One region of the Salinivibrio sp. MA607 genome, then DNA from elsewhere that is predicted to be linked to it. Evidence: predicted binding sites of a transcription regulator. Region 1 holds the regulator's gene; the other holds the start of a gene.
The links. The regulator CRP, encoded in region 1, controls carbon source genes, mostly activating them, when cyclic AMP is high. The targets are predictions, from matches to a motif close to TGTGANNNNNNTCACA.
Positions count from the first base shown of each region.

Region 2: the regulator CRP is predicted to act here: its motif matches at 2,331-2,346, upstream of malT (HTH-type transcriptional regulator MalT).

Region 1 is NZ_MUFJ01000001.1:213,338-219,096, forward strand. It holds gene astD (succinylglutamate-semialdehyde dehydrogenase) at 1-1,164, shown strand, start outside; gene BZG81_RS01065 (DUF1338 domain-containing protein) at 1,175-1,966, shown strand; gene crp (cAMP-activated global transcriptional regulator CRP) at 2,086-2,718, opposite strand; gene BZG81_RS01075 (phosphoribulokinase) at 2,968-3,837, opposite strand; gene BZG81_RS01080 (YheU family protein) at 3,894-4,112, opposite strand; gene BZG81_RS01085 (hydrolase) at 4,260-5,231, opposite strand; gene BZG81_RS01090 (TIGR02444 family protein) at 5,215-5,694, opposite strand; gene BZG81_RS01095 (ABC transporter ATP-binding protein) at 5,703-5,759, opposite strand, start outside.
Region 2 is NZ_MUFJ01000023.1:39,277-45,035, reverse strand. It holds gene BZG81_RS11465 (glycogen/starch/alpha-glucan phosphorylase) at 1-1,992, opposite strand, end outside; gene malT (HTH-type transcriptional regulator MalT) at 2,501-5,209, shown strand; gene BZG81_RS11455 (methyl-accepting chemotaxis protein) at 5,531-5,759, opposite strand, start outside.

The DNA of each region.
Region 1 (5,759 bases):
GTAGGCAAAGTGGCGATCTCCTTGCGCGCGTACCACGAAAGAACAGGCTCACGTGAAAAAGACGTCAATGGCACCCAAGCGGTATTACGCCATCGTCCACTTGGCGTTATGGCGGTATTCGGGCCTTACAATTTCCCTGGGCATCTACCTAATGGCCACATTGTTCCAGCTTTATTGGCGGGCAACAGCGTAGTATTTAAACCCTCTGAGCTGACGCCAAAAGTCGCAGAGAAGACCTTGGGCTATTGGCTCGAAGCGGGATTACCGCAAGGACTGATCAGCCTGGTACAAGGTGGGCGCAATACCGGCGAGGCGCTGGCCCAAGCGCGCGGTATTGACGGTTTATTGTTTACCGGTAGCGCCAATACGGGGCATATTCTTCATCGTCAGTTTGCTGGCCAGCCCGATAAAATGCTGGCGCTGGAAATGGGGGGCAATAACCCCTTGGTGGTGAGTGATCAGTTCGGTGATTTAGACGCCACGGTATACACCATTATTCAATCGGCCTACCTCAGTGCCGGTCAGCGGTGTACGTGTGCACGCCGCCTGCTGCTGCCTGAGGGAGAAGTGGGTGACAAGATCTTGACTCGCCTAGCACAATGGACCAAAACCGTGCGAGTGGGTGGCCAGTTTGATGATCCCGCGCCTTTCATGGGCGCCCAAATTTCAATGGCTGCCGCCGAGGGGATTTTGGCCACACAACAGAAATTGATCGATCTGGGAGCTACCCCCGTCATAGAGTGCGAGCATTTACACGATGCGGTGATTTCTCCAGGGATTTTAGATGTGAGTGGCATTCAAGCGTTACCCGACGAAGAGTATTTCGGTCCGCTACTACAAGTGCAGCGCTATCAGGATATGGCTGATGCGATCACGAAGGCGAATGATACCCGCTATGGTTTGTCGGCAGGCCTTATCAGTGAAGACGAGGGCGAATGGCAATACTTCCTCGATCATATTCGCGCAGGGATTGTGAATCGTAATCGTCAGTTGACAGGGGCAAGCGGTGATGCGCCATTTGGCGGGCCAGGTGCGTCGGGTAATTTACGTCCAAGCGCTTACTATGCCGCCGATTATTGCGCTTATCCCATGGCATCAATGGAAGGGGAGCAGGTGGTACTGCCTGAGACGTTCGCCCCCGGTATTCCGACTCAACAAGATTAAGGAGACCAATATGGACAGTGGCCAAGCGTTATTCGATAAATTATGGCAAGACTATATTAACCGTCTTTGCCCATCGGCACATCAGGTACATGCCTTGCTCGAAGAAGGGCAGCCTTTAATCAATGATCATATTGCCTTGCGGACATTTGGTTTGCCCAAGGTTGGGCTTGAGGTCTTGGCGCGCCCCTTCCTGGCGCTAGGCTATCAGCAAAAAGGGGACTATACCTTTGAAGCGAAAAAGCTCAATGCCTGCCATTTCGAGCACCCCGATCCTTTGATGCCGAAAGTGTTTATCAGTGAATTGATGGTCGAGCAATGCTCGCCTGCGCTGCAAGCCATTGTTCATAAGCTGGTGGCACAAGTCGATGCGTCGTCACTAACAGGGAGCGATTTTCTTCATCAGGGGCGGCTTTGGGACATCGATAGCGCCACCTATCAAGCGCTTGCTGAGGAGAGTGAATACGCGTCCTGGGTAGCCGCGCACGGTTATGGCGCGAATCATTTCACAGTGAGTGTCAATCAGTTAAAGGCTCATGATCATTGCCAATCGGTTAATCAAAAGCTGCGAGACAATGGCTTTGCAATTAACGAAGCGGGTGGGGAAGTAAAAGGGGACGCATCCGTTTATCTGGAGCAATCCTCCACCATGGCTGACCGTGTCCCTGTTGTTTTCTCTGATGGCACGCAAACCATTCCAGGTGGGTTTTATGAGTTTGCTAAGCGTTATGTGTTGCCCAACGGTGAGTTGTACCAGGGGTTTGTTGCCGCTTCAGCGGATAAAATTTTTGAGAGCACGCACTAACAAATAGTGGATATAACGAGGCCTAAACGGTTAAGGAAGAGTTCGCTCTTCCTTTTTTTTTGTTTTAAAAAGAAAAACCGACGCCAGGGCGTCGGTTGGGAATACAGAGAGCGCTGTGATTAGCGGGTACCGTATACCACGATGGTTTTACCATGGGCTGAAATAAGGTTTTGCTCTTCCAGCATTTTAAGAATACGCCCCACGGTTTCACGCGAGCAGCCAACGATTTGGCCAATTTCTTGACGTGTGATCTTAATTTGCATGCCATCAGGGTGCGTCATGGCATCGGGTTGCTTCGCTAAATTCAACAAGGTTTGCGCAATACGGCCCGTGACGTCCAGGAAGGCAAGATCCCCCACTTTTTGGCTGGTCACTTGCAAACGGCGCGCCATTTGTGAGGACAAACGCATCAATATATCGGGGTTAACCTGGATCAGTTGGCGGAACTTTTTGAATGAGATTTCTGCCACTTCACAAGGAGACTTAGCCCGAACCCAAGCGGTACGCTCCTGATCATCTTCGAAAAGGCCTAGCTCACCGATGAAATCACCTTGGTTAAGATAAGACAGGATCATTTCCTTGCCTTCTTCATCTTTGATTAGAACGGCGACAGACCCTTTCACGATGTAATACAAGGTCTCCGCTTTTTCGCCTGCATGAATCAGCGTGCTTTTAGACGGATACTTGTGGATGTGACAATGTGAAAGGAACCACTCGAGTGTAGGGTCTGTTTGAGGTTTTCCTGGAACCATATAACTTATTTCCTCTGCATGTGTTGCCCGGCAACAACGTCCTATCTTTGTCTGAGGGGTAACCCACCAGATCTATGCACAGAATACGAAGTCTGGGCGCGGGCTACAAGCTCACTGTATGTTAACAAGAGTGTATCTTTTTTTGTTAGCAATTTCTTGATTTTGATCTAGGCCAACCGCCTAAAAAACTGGCAAAAACGTGGCTAAGATCACGGCTTGAGAAGTAATACACGATAGATGCGCTACGCCCTAGCCAATCTTGCCTTTTTCGATTAGCTGCTGAATCAATGGACGGATGATAAGTTCCATCGCAAAGCCCATCTTACCGCCTGGCACGACGAGTGTATTATGCCGTGACATAAAAGACCCCGTGATCATTTGCAGCAGATAAGGAAAGTCGACGTTTTTCATCCCTCGAAAGCGGATCACCACAAAGCTCTCATCCAACGAAGGAATGCCTTTGGCGTTCAGTGGGTTGGAGGTATCGACCGTCGGCACCCGTTGAAAGTTAATGTGAGTGCGTGAGAATTGCGGCGTAATATAATGCAAATAATCGTCCATCGACCGCACAATCGAGTCGGTGACCGCTTCGCGTGAGTGGCCCCTATCGCGGGTATCGCGGACAAACTTCTGAATCCACTCAAGGTTGACGATCGGGACCATACCAATCAATAGGTCGACATGTTGAGCGACATTGACCTCACCATCAACCACACCGCCGTGCAAGCCTTCGTAAAATAGTACGTTGGTATTGTCGGGTAAATCCTGCCATGGTGTGAAGGTCCCTGGCATTTGATTGTAGGGCACCGCTTCGTCAAAGGTATGCAAGTAGCGGCGATATTTGCCTGTGCCGAGTTCACCGTACTCACGGAAAAACTGCTCTAATCGCGGAAAATCATTGGCGGTGGGGCCAAAGTAACTAATGTGCCGTCCTTGCTCACGTGCTTTACGGATCTCGACGTCCATTTCCGGTCGCGTAAAGCGATGGAAACTGTCCCCTTCTAGCCACGCCGCTTTGATGTTCATCATCTGGAACATCTTACGGAATGCTTCGGATGTGGTGGTGGTCCCTGCTCCTGAAGAGCCGGTGACCGCGATGATTGGATGTTTAGCCGACATGACGCGCCCTGTCATTCAGTCTGAATGTGTATCGCTGTTTATTGCGTACAGCGATGCTAAGATCTGAGTGCTTCTTTACGACGAATATCCACTGTCTCGTGCAACTCAGAATACACAATCACGGCGTCGCCGGATTGCAGTTGTTGGCGAACATCCGCCACTTTTTGTGCAAAGCTGACTTCCTGCTCACCATAATCGGTTCCTTCCCGTAACACAAAGTGCTCGATTAAACGAGTCAGTGTTTCCTCAGGGACCGATTGCCAAGGAACCATCATACTACATCACCTTTTGTTGATTTATGGCTGAGACGTTAGGGTGCTTGATGCTGATATTGTGAATCAGCTCGCATTTTACCCAATCATTCAACACAATGCAGTAGATCAATGTGCGTCGGTCTTTTTTGCTTTGCGTGGCGTCCTTTTTTAACGGGACGAGCAAAGGCGTGAGGCTAACCAGTGAGGCACCGACTGCTCCAGCCAGAACTGTGGCTGGCGCCAACTGCCGGTAACAAAACCAACATGCCCACCATGTTCGCTCAGTTGATAGTCAATATTCGCGGGCAGAGGCGAGGTTGGGATCACTGCGTCGGTCATAAAGGGATCGTCTTTCGCATGGATAATCGCAAGTGGGACCGTAATAGCGTCAAGGACAGATAAACCACTACAGCTTTGATAGTAGTGTTGAGCATCGTCAAAGCCATGCAGCGGTGCGGTGACCGTTTGATCAAACTCGAACAGAGTTTTAATCTTTGGCCGCTCCCCAGCATGCCACCGACCCACTTTTTGGTGTCGGGTAAGTTTTTCCGATAAGGTTTGTCGCATCGACCGTAGCAAATACGCTTGATAAACACGGGAAAACCCTTGTTGAATACGGGTCGAGCACGCCGCTAAATCGAGCGGGGGAGAAATAGCACAACCACAACTGACAATCGGATCATGCTGATAGTCGGCCAGGTAGCGCACCAACATGTTTCCTCCCAAAGAGACTCCCACAGCGGCAATCTCATTGTTCGGGTAGGTCTGGCGTAAATAGGTCAAAAATGCCCGAGCGTCCTCCGTTTCGCCGGAATGATAAGTCCGCGGCGCGCGATTAAGACGGCCACTGCAACCGCGAAAATGCATCACCACACCGCACCAGCCTTGCTGTTTAAAAGCGGCCAATAATCCATTGGCATAAGGGCTATCAAAGCTTCCTGCCAGGCCATGAAACAAGACAATAATAGGCTGTCCTACCTCGGGATGATGCGTCCATGCAAGATCGACAAAGTCACCGTCAGGCAGATCAAACGCTTGCCAAATAGGCGCAAAAAGCGGTTGCCGGCGCAGCAGGCGTGGCAGTAAGGTTTGCAGATGCGCATTACGGGCAGTTGGAATGGGGTTAAAGGGTGTCATCATCGTCTGCTCCATCCTCTTTTGTAGGCCGGTCTACCCGTAGTGGTGTATAGAGATTACGGGCAGAGGGGGATAGCTGGCGGCAATAATAGGCCAAGGGAGACGCGGCTTGTGTGAGCCAGGATTGACGATTAAGCACTTCAATCAAGTCTTGTTGCTGGAACTTCTCTAAACTGAGTTCAAAGTTGAGCATTTTTTTATATTGGCCGGTGCCCACGCGTGGCTTGAGATCGCGTCTTAGATGGCGATAAGCGATCAGCAAATGTTCAGACCGGCTCAAGGCGTGCTTAAGCTGGGTGAGGCTCTCGGGGCTAAGCCCGTAACCGTGGCTTTCAATCCAAGCGAGCAACAAAGCAAGGTTCACATTGCCTTGGTGCTCGTCTTGTAATTTAAGGCAGGCTTGTTTGACCTCTTGCTTAGCATAGTGGTGCAAACAAAACTGCCAAAGATCGGCGGCGTTTGCCATCCCAGGCGTTAGTGTTGGTTGAATGTCGCCTCCAGGGCTTCTAGCGCTTCTTGTTGCTCCATCCA
Region 2 (5,759 bases), on a different contig from region 1:
CATTTTCATATTACCCGTGCCCGACGCTTCTTTACCGGCCATTGAGATTTGCTCTGACACATCGGCGGCTGGAATGATAATTTCTGCCATGCTTACGCGGTAGTCTGGAATAAACACCACTTTAAGCTTATCGCCAACGCGTGGATCGTTATTGATCGTTTCGGCCACCTTGTTGATAGCGAAAATGATCGATTTTGCCAGTTCATAACCTGGGGCTGCTTTAGCGGCAAAAAAGACCACTCGTGGCGCCATGTCAAAGTTTGGCTCGTTCAGCAAGCGCTGATAGAGCGAAATTACATGCAATAGATTTAAGTGCTGACGCTTATATTCGTGTAGACGCTTGATCTGAACATCGAAAATCGCATCGGTGTTAAGCGTGATATCGAGGTTGGATTTTACCCAGTCAGCAAGGCGCTGTTTATTGCGCTTCTTGACCGCCATGAAGGTTTTCTGAAAATCAGCGTCGTCAGCATATTGTGCAACCTGCTCGAGTTGCTCAAGCTGTGCTGGCCACTGCTCGCCAATTTTTTCACTGATCAAGTTTGATAAATCAGGATTACAGAATTTCAACCAACGACGCGGTGTAATGCCGTTTGTCACATTTTGAATGCGACCTGGATAAAGCGCATCAAACTCAGGGAATAAATCACGTTTAACCAACTGTGAGTGCAAGGCCGCGACACCGTTGACAGCATAAGAGCCAATCACACACAGATTCGCCATGCGCACCATGCGCTCACCTTGATCATCGATCACGGATAACACTTGCTGTTTGCGCACATCACCAGGCCACTTTTGCTCCACGTCTTGTAAGAAACGATGATTGATCTCGAAAATGATCTCCATATGGCGAGGAAGAAGCTCTGCCATGAGCGATTCACTCCACGTTTCAAGCGCTTCAGGTAATAACGTGTGGTTCGTGTAAGCGAAGGTACGGCTAGCAATGGCCCACGCTTCATCCCAACCTAAGCGATAATCATCTAGCAACACACGCATCAGTTCAGGAATGGCGATCGTTGGGTGAGTATCGTTAAGCTGAATGGTTTCATACTCCGGCAACGCCGCCAACGCATGTCCGGCTTCCAAGTGACGGCGAAGAATGTCACCCACTGAGGCGGCGCTATGGAAGTACTGCTGCATTAAACGCAGCGTCTTGCCCGCATCATGATTATCGTTGGGGTAAAGGACTTTAGTCAGGTTACCCGCATCAATATCAGCTTGCTGCGCATGGGTGTACTCGCCCGCATTAAAAGCATCAAGCGCGAACGGTGTCAGTGCTCGACCTTCCCACAAACGCAATGGATAAACGGTGTTACTTTGGTAACCGACAATGGGTAAGTCCCAAGGCATTGCCTGGATTTTCAAGCTAGGCACCCATTGACGATAGGTATGCCCCGCTTCTTCAACGACCTCAACATGGCCATAAAAACCAATGGTTTGAGTCAGGTCCGGACGGACGACTTCCCAAGGGTAGCCTTCTGGCTCACGCCATGCATCAGGCGCTTCTTGCTGCGCCCCTTGATCGAAAGATTGGCGGAAAAGGCCATACTCGTAGTGTAAGCCATAGCCAACTGCTGGATATTGCTGTGCCGCGAGTGAATCCATAAAGCAAGCGGCGAGACGCCCAAGCCCACCGTTGCCGAGTGACGGGTCACGCTCTTGCTCTAATAAGTCGGTAAGACCCAGACCGAGTTCACCAACGGCCTCAGCAATCACATCGTATAAACCCATGCTAATCAGGTTGTTGCCCGTCAAACGGCCAATGAGAAATTCAAGAGATAAATAGTTAACGCTTTTTGCCTGTTTGATCGCTTGATCGTTTTCAGTCGCCACCAAGTCGCCTGTTGTGTGCTCAGCCAATGCACGCCCTAAGGCAAGGTACCAATCGCGTTGTTGAGCGGTTTCAGGTGCGTGACCTAGCTGGGTCAAGTGTTGGACCATGCTGATTTTAAACGCACTTTTATCAAAGGCATGTTGCTGTTTTGGGGTCATGTCATAACTCTCAATAATGGAATGAAACCTTGATGGCTATTCATCCTGCCCAACTCGAGAGTAACAAACATCCTCCCACTCACAGTGACGGAAAGGAGGAGATAGCAGGGCGTAGAGAGCTGTGTCACACACCAACAGTGAGCCGCCTCTCATCAATCCTAGCATCCACATACAAGCCAGTGATCAACATCACGTTATGGGACAAAAAGCATTCGAAAAGCAGCATGAAAAGTAAGAAATCACTTTTGTTATTTTTGTGCGCCAGCGCAAATTCTATATTTTCCAGGACACATAAATGTACAAAGCTATTTTAAAGGATAGCGAAAACAAAAAACTATTGTGATATAAATCACAAATATAGGGCGTAGATGCACCATTCTAGAGCAATCAACACAAGAGTGGAGAGAGATCATAGTTTGCTATCTAGGAGTCGCATACACTCCAAGGAGGATAAAGCAGTGTCGCGCTGAGGGGCCGGCACCGTATTTGAGGTTAAGGACAGTGTGTTATGTGGATCCCATCAAAACTTACTCGACCAGGTCGGCTTTATAACGCCATATTGCGCCCTCGGGTGCTCGATATGCTACAACAAGCGCCTCACTATAAATTAGTGATGTTCCGCTCCCCCGCCGGCTATGGCAAAACAACCATGGCCGCACAATGGCTGGCTGATCAGTCCCATGTTGGCTGGTTTAGTATTGATGATAGTGACAATGATAGCTTCCGCTTTATTAACTACTTGTTACAAGCCCTGCATCAAGCCACGCAAGAAGGCTGCGCAAACACCATTAAGCTTGCTGAGAAGCGCCAATTCTCATCGCTTCGTGCACTTTTATCCGATGTGTTTGCCGAGTTAGCGAATTTTCATGCCACCAGCTATCTGGTATTGGATGATTATCAGCTTATTGATAACGAAGAAATCCATGAAGCCATGCGTTTTTTCATCAAGCACATGCCGGATAACCTCACTTTGGTCGTCACTTCACGAGCCAACCCGCCATTGGGCACCGCGAACTTGCGTGTTCGTGACTTAATGATCGAAATCGGGAACGAATTACTCGCCTTTGATAACGAAGAGACCACCCGCTTTTTTAATCAACGCGTGGCCGATGGGGTCGATGAGTCAACCGCCAATGCCTTGTGTACCTACGTTGAAGGTTGGCCGTCAGCATTGCAACTGATTGCGATTCAAGCACAGCACCAAAAGCGTACACTCATGCAAAGCGCGGCCTCGTGTGCCAGCTTTAACCATGCCCACCTTTGGGACTATTTAGCGGAAGAAGTGTTTGATTTACTTGATACTGAAACCCGTCAGTTTTTGATGAAAGTGTCGGTATTAGAAATGTTCAACGATGAATTAGTCTATGCCTTAACGGAGCGCGGCGACGCGTTGGGGATGCTGGAGTCTCTGAACCGCTACGGTTTATTTATTTATCCACTCGAAGGCGACAACAATTGGTTCCGTTTTCACCATCTATTTGCTGAATTTCTTGCCCATGAGCGCCAGGCTCGGATCCCACAGCAGCAACAAACACTGCATCGGCAAGCGGCCTTAGCTTGGCTCAAGCTTGAATCGCCACATCAAGCATTACGCCACGCACGTTATGGCGAGGATGATGCCCTGTTGGCAGATATTCTGAATCAATATGGTTGGCGGATGTTTAACCGTGGGGAGCTATCGACCCTCGAAGCGGCTATCAGCAAGCTAAATAACGAGTACTTGTACCAGTATCCGAGTTTAAGCCTACTTCGAGCTTGGCTTGCACAAAGCCAGCATCGCTATCATGAAGTGGGTGAGCTATTAGCAAGTGCAGAAAAAGCCTATCAAGCTCGCGAAATACCGCTCGACATTGATTATCAAGGCAATGCCAATGCGCTACTTGCACAGGTGGCAATTAATGCCAACGACCCAGAGCGGGCCATGCGCCTGGCTGAAAAAGCACTTGAGCAACTAGATAGCGCCAATTACCGTGGCCGTATTGTCGCGACATCTGTCGTTGGCGAGGTGAACCATGTGCTCGGCGAGCTCGATCGTGCCTTATCGATGATGCAACAAACCGAAAAACTCGCTCGCCAGCACCAAGTGTATCACCAGGCACTTTGGGCAATTTTACAACAAAGTGAAATTCTCCTGGCACAAGGCTATGTGCAAGCGGCATTTGAACTGCTCGACAGTGCCGATCAACTCATTGAAGATCAGCAATTACACCAAGTTCCTTTACATGAATTTGCTTTACGCCTTCGCGCACAAATTCTTTGGTGTTGGAACCGTTTAGACGAAGCCGAAGCCTGTGCCTACAAGGGGCTCCAAGTGCTAGAGAATCAGCCCCCGAGCAAACATCTACACAGTTATTCCATGCTTGCCCGCGTCGCTGTTAGCCGCGGTGAACTCGACAAAGCTGCCAAGCACATTGAGCATATTGAGCATCTATTACGTGAGTCGGTTTATCATGTCGATTGGACCGCTAACGCGTCTTTATCGTTGTTACTCTATTGGCAAGCCAAGCACGAACTTCCTCATATGGAGGAGTGGCTGCATCAAGCCGTTCGCCCCGCATCGGCCTGTAATCACTTTAGCCAGCTTCAATGGCGTAATATCGCCCGGGCGCACCTCCATCTAGGTCAGTATGATCAGGCTCGCCAAGCCATTGATTTTCTCCGTCGCGAGGCGAACCAAGCCAATCTCGTGACAGATAAGAACCGAAATCTTATCGTGGAAGCGGTGCTCGCCAGTAAAGAGCATGAAACGGAGTATGCGAAAACGCAGCTTCAAGAAGCGCTTATACTCACTAATCAGACGGGTATGATGGGTAACTTTTTAATTGAGGGTGACGCTATCTCATCGCTGTTGCATGCATTGATCGAACAACAAGCGCTTGGCGCGTTAGAACGTCATCGTGCACAACAGTTACTGAAAGAAATCGCCAGCCATCAACGCTCTCGCTCAACCCACTTTGATGAAGCCTTTGTCGAAAAACTGGTGAAGCATCCAAACGTTCCTGAATTAGTACGAACCAGCTCATTGACCCAGCGGGAGTGGCAGGTACTTGGCTTGATTTATTCAGGATTCAGTAACGAGCAAATTGCTCATGAACTGGATGTCGCCGGGACAACCATTAAAACCCACATCCGTAACCTTTATCAAAAACTCAACATTGCCAATCGCAAAGAAGCGGTCGTCACCGCCGAAAACCTCTTGCAATTGATGGGCAATTAACCTCGCACCACTACGCCCTCAGAGGTTTCTGGGGGCGTAGTTATACCTCCCGATCTCAAAAATGAGTATTAAATCCATTTTCACTTCAGTGTTCACATCACAATGTTGACCAAGAGTTTTATCCTCACATCTAGCCCGTCCCTTAGGGATAAATTCATACTACGTCTTGTCGCAAGCGGGTTACTGTTGGATTAGCATACATACTTGTATCATGCCATTGATGATAAGTGTTACACAGCTTGTTCGTTACTCTTAAGCTTTAATTTTGTATACAAAAAGGCGAGCTAGTTATAAACTCACCTTTTTGATTCTGAGTATACCTCAAGCAGGACTTTCATTACGGAGTTGAAACTGGTCGAGATCTTGCGTTAGAGCCTCAGCCAAATCACTGACCTTACTCATGTCTTTTTTATTTTCATCAGAGATTTCAGCAGCCTCCTGACTTGATTCAGTCAATCGATTCACGTTTGCAGCAATATCCGTCGACACCGTTCTTTGCTGTTCAATTGCACTTGCGAGAGAGTTGATGCGATCGCTGATTGTTGAGAAA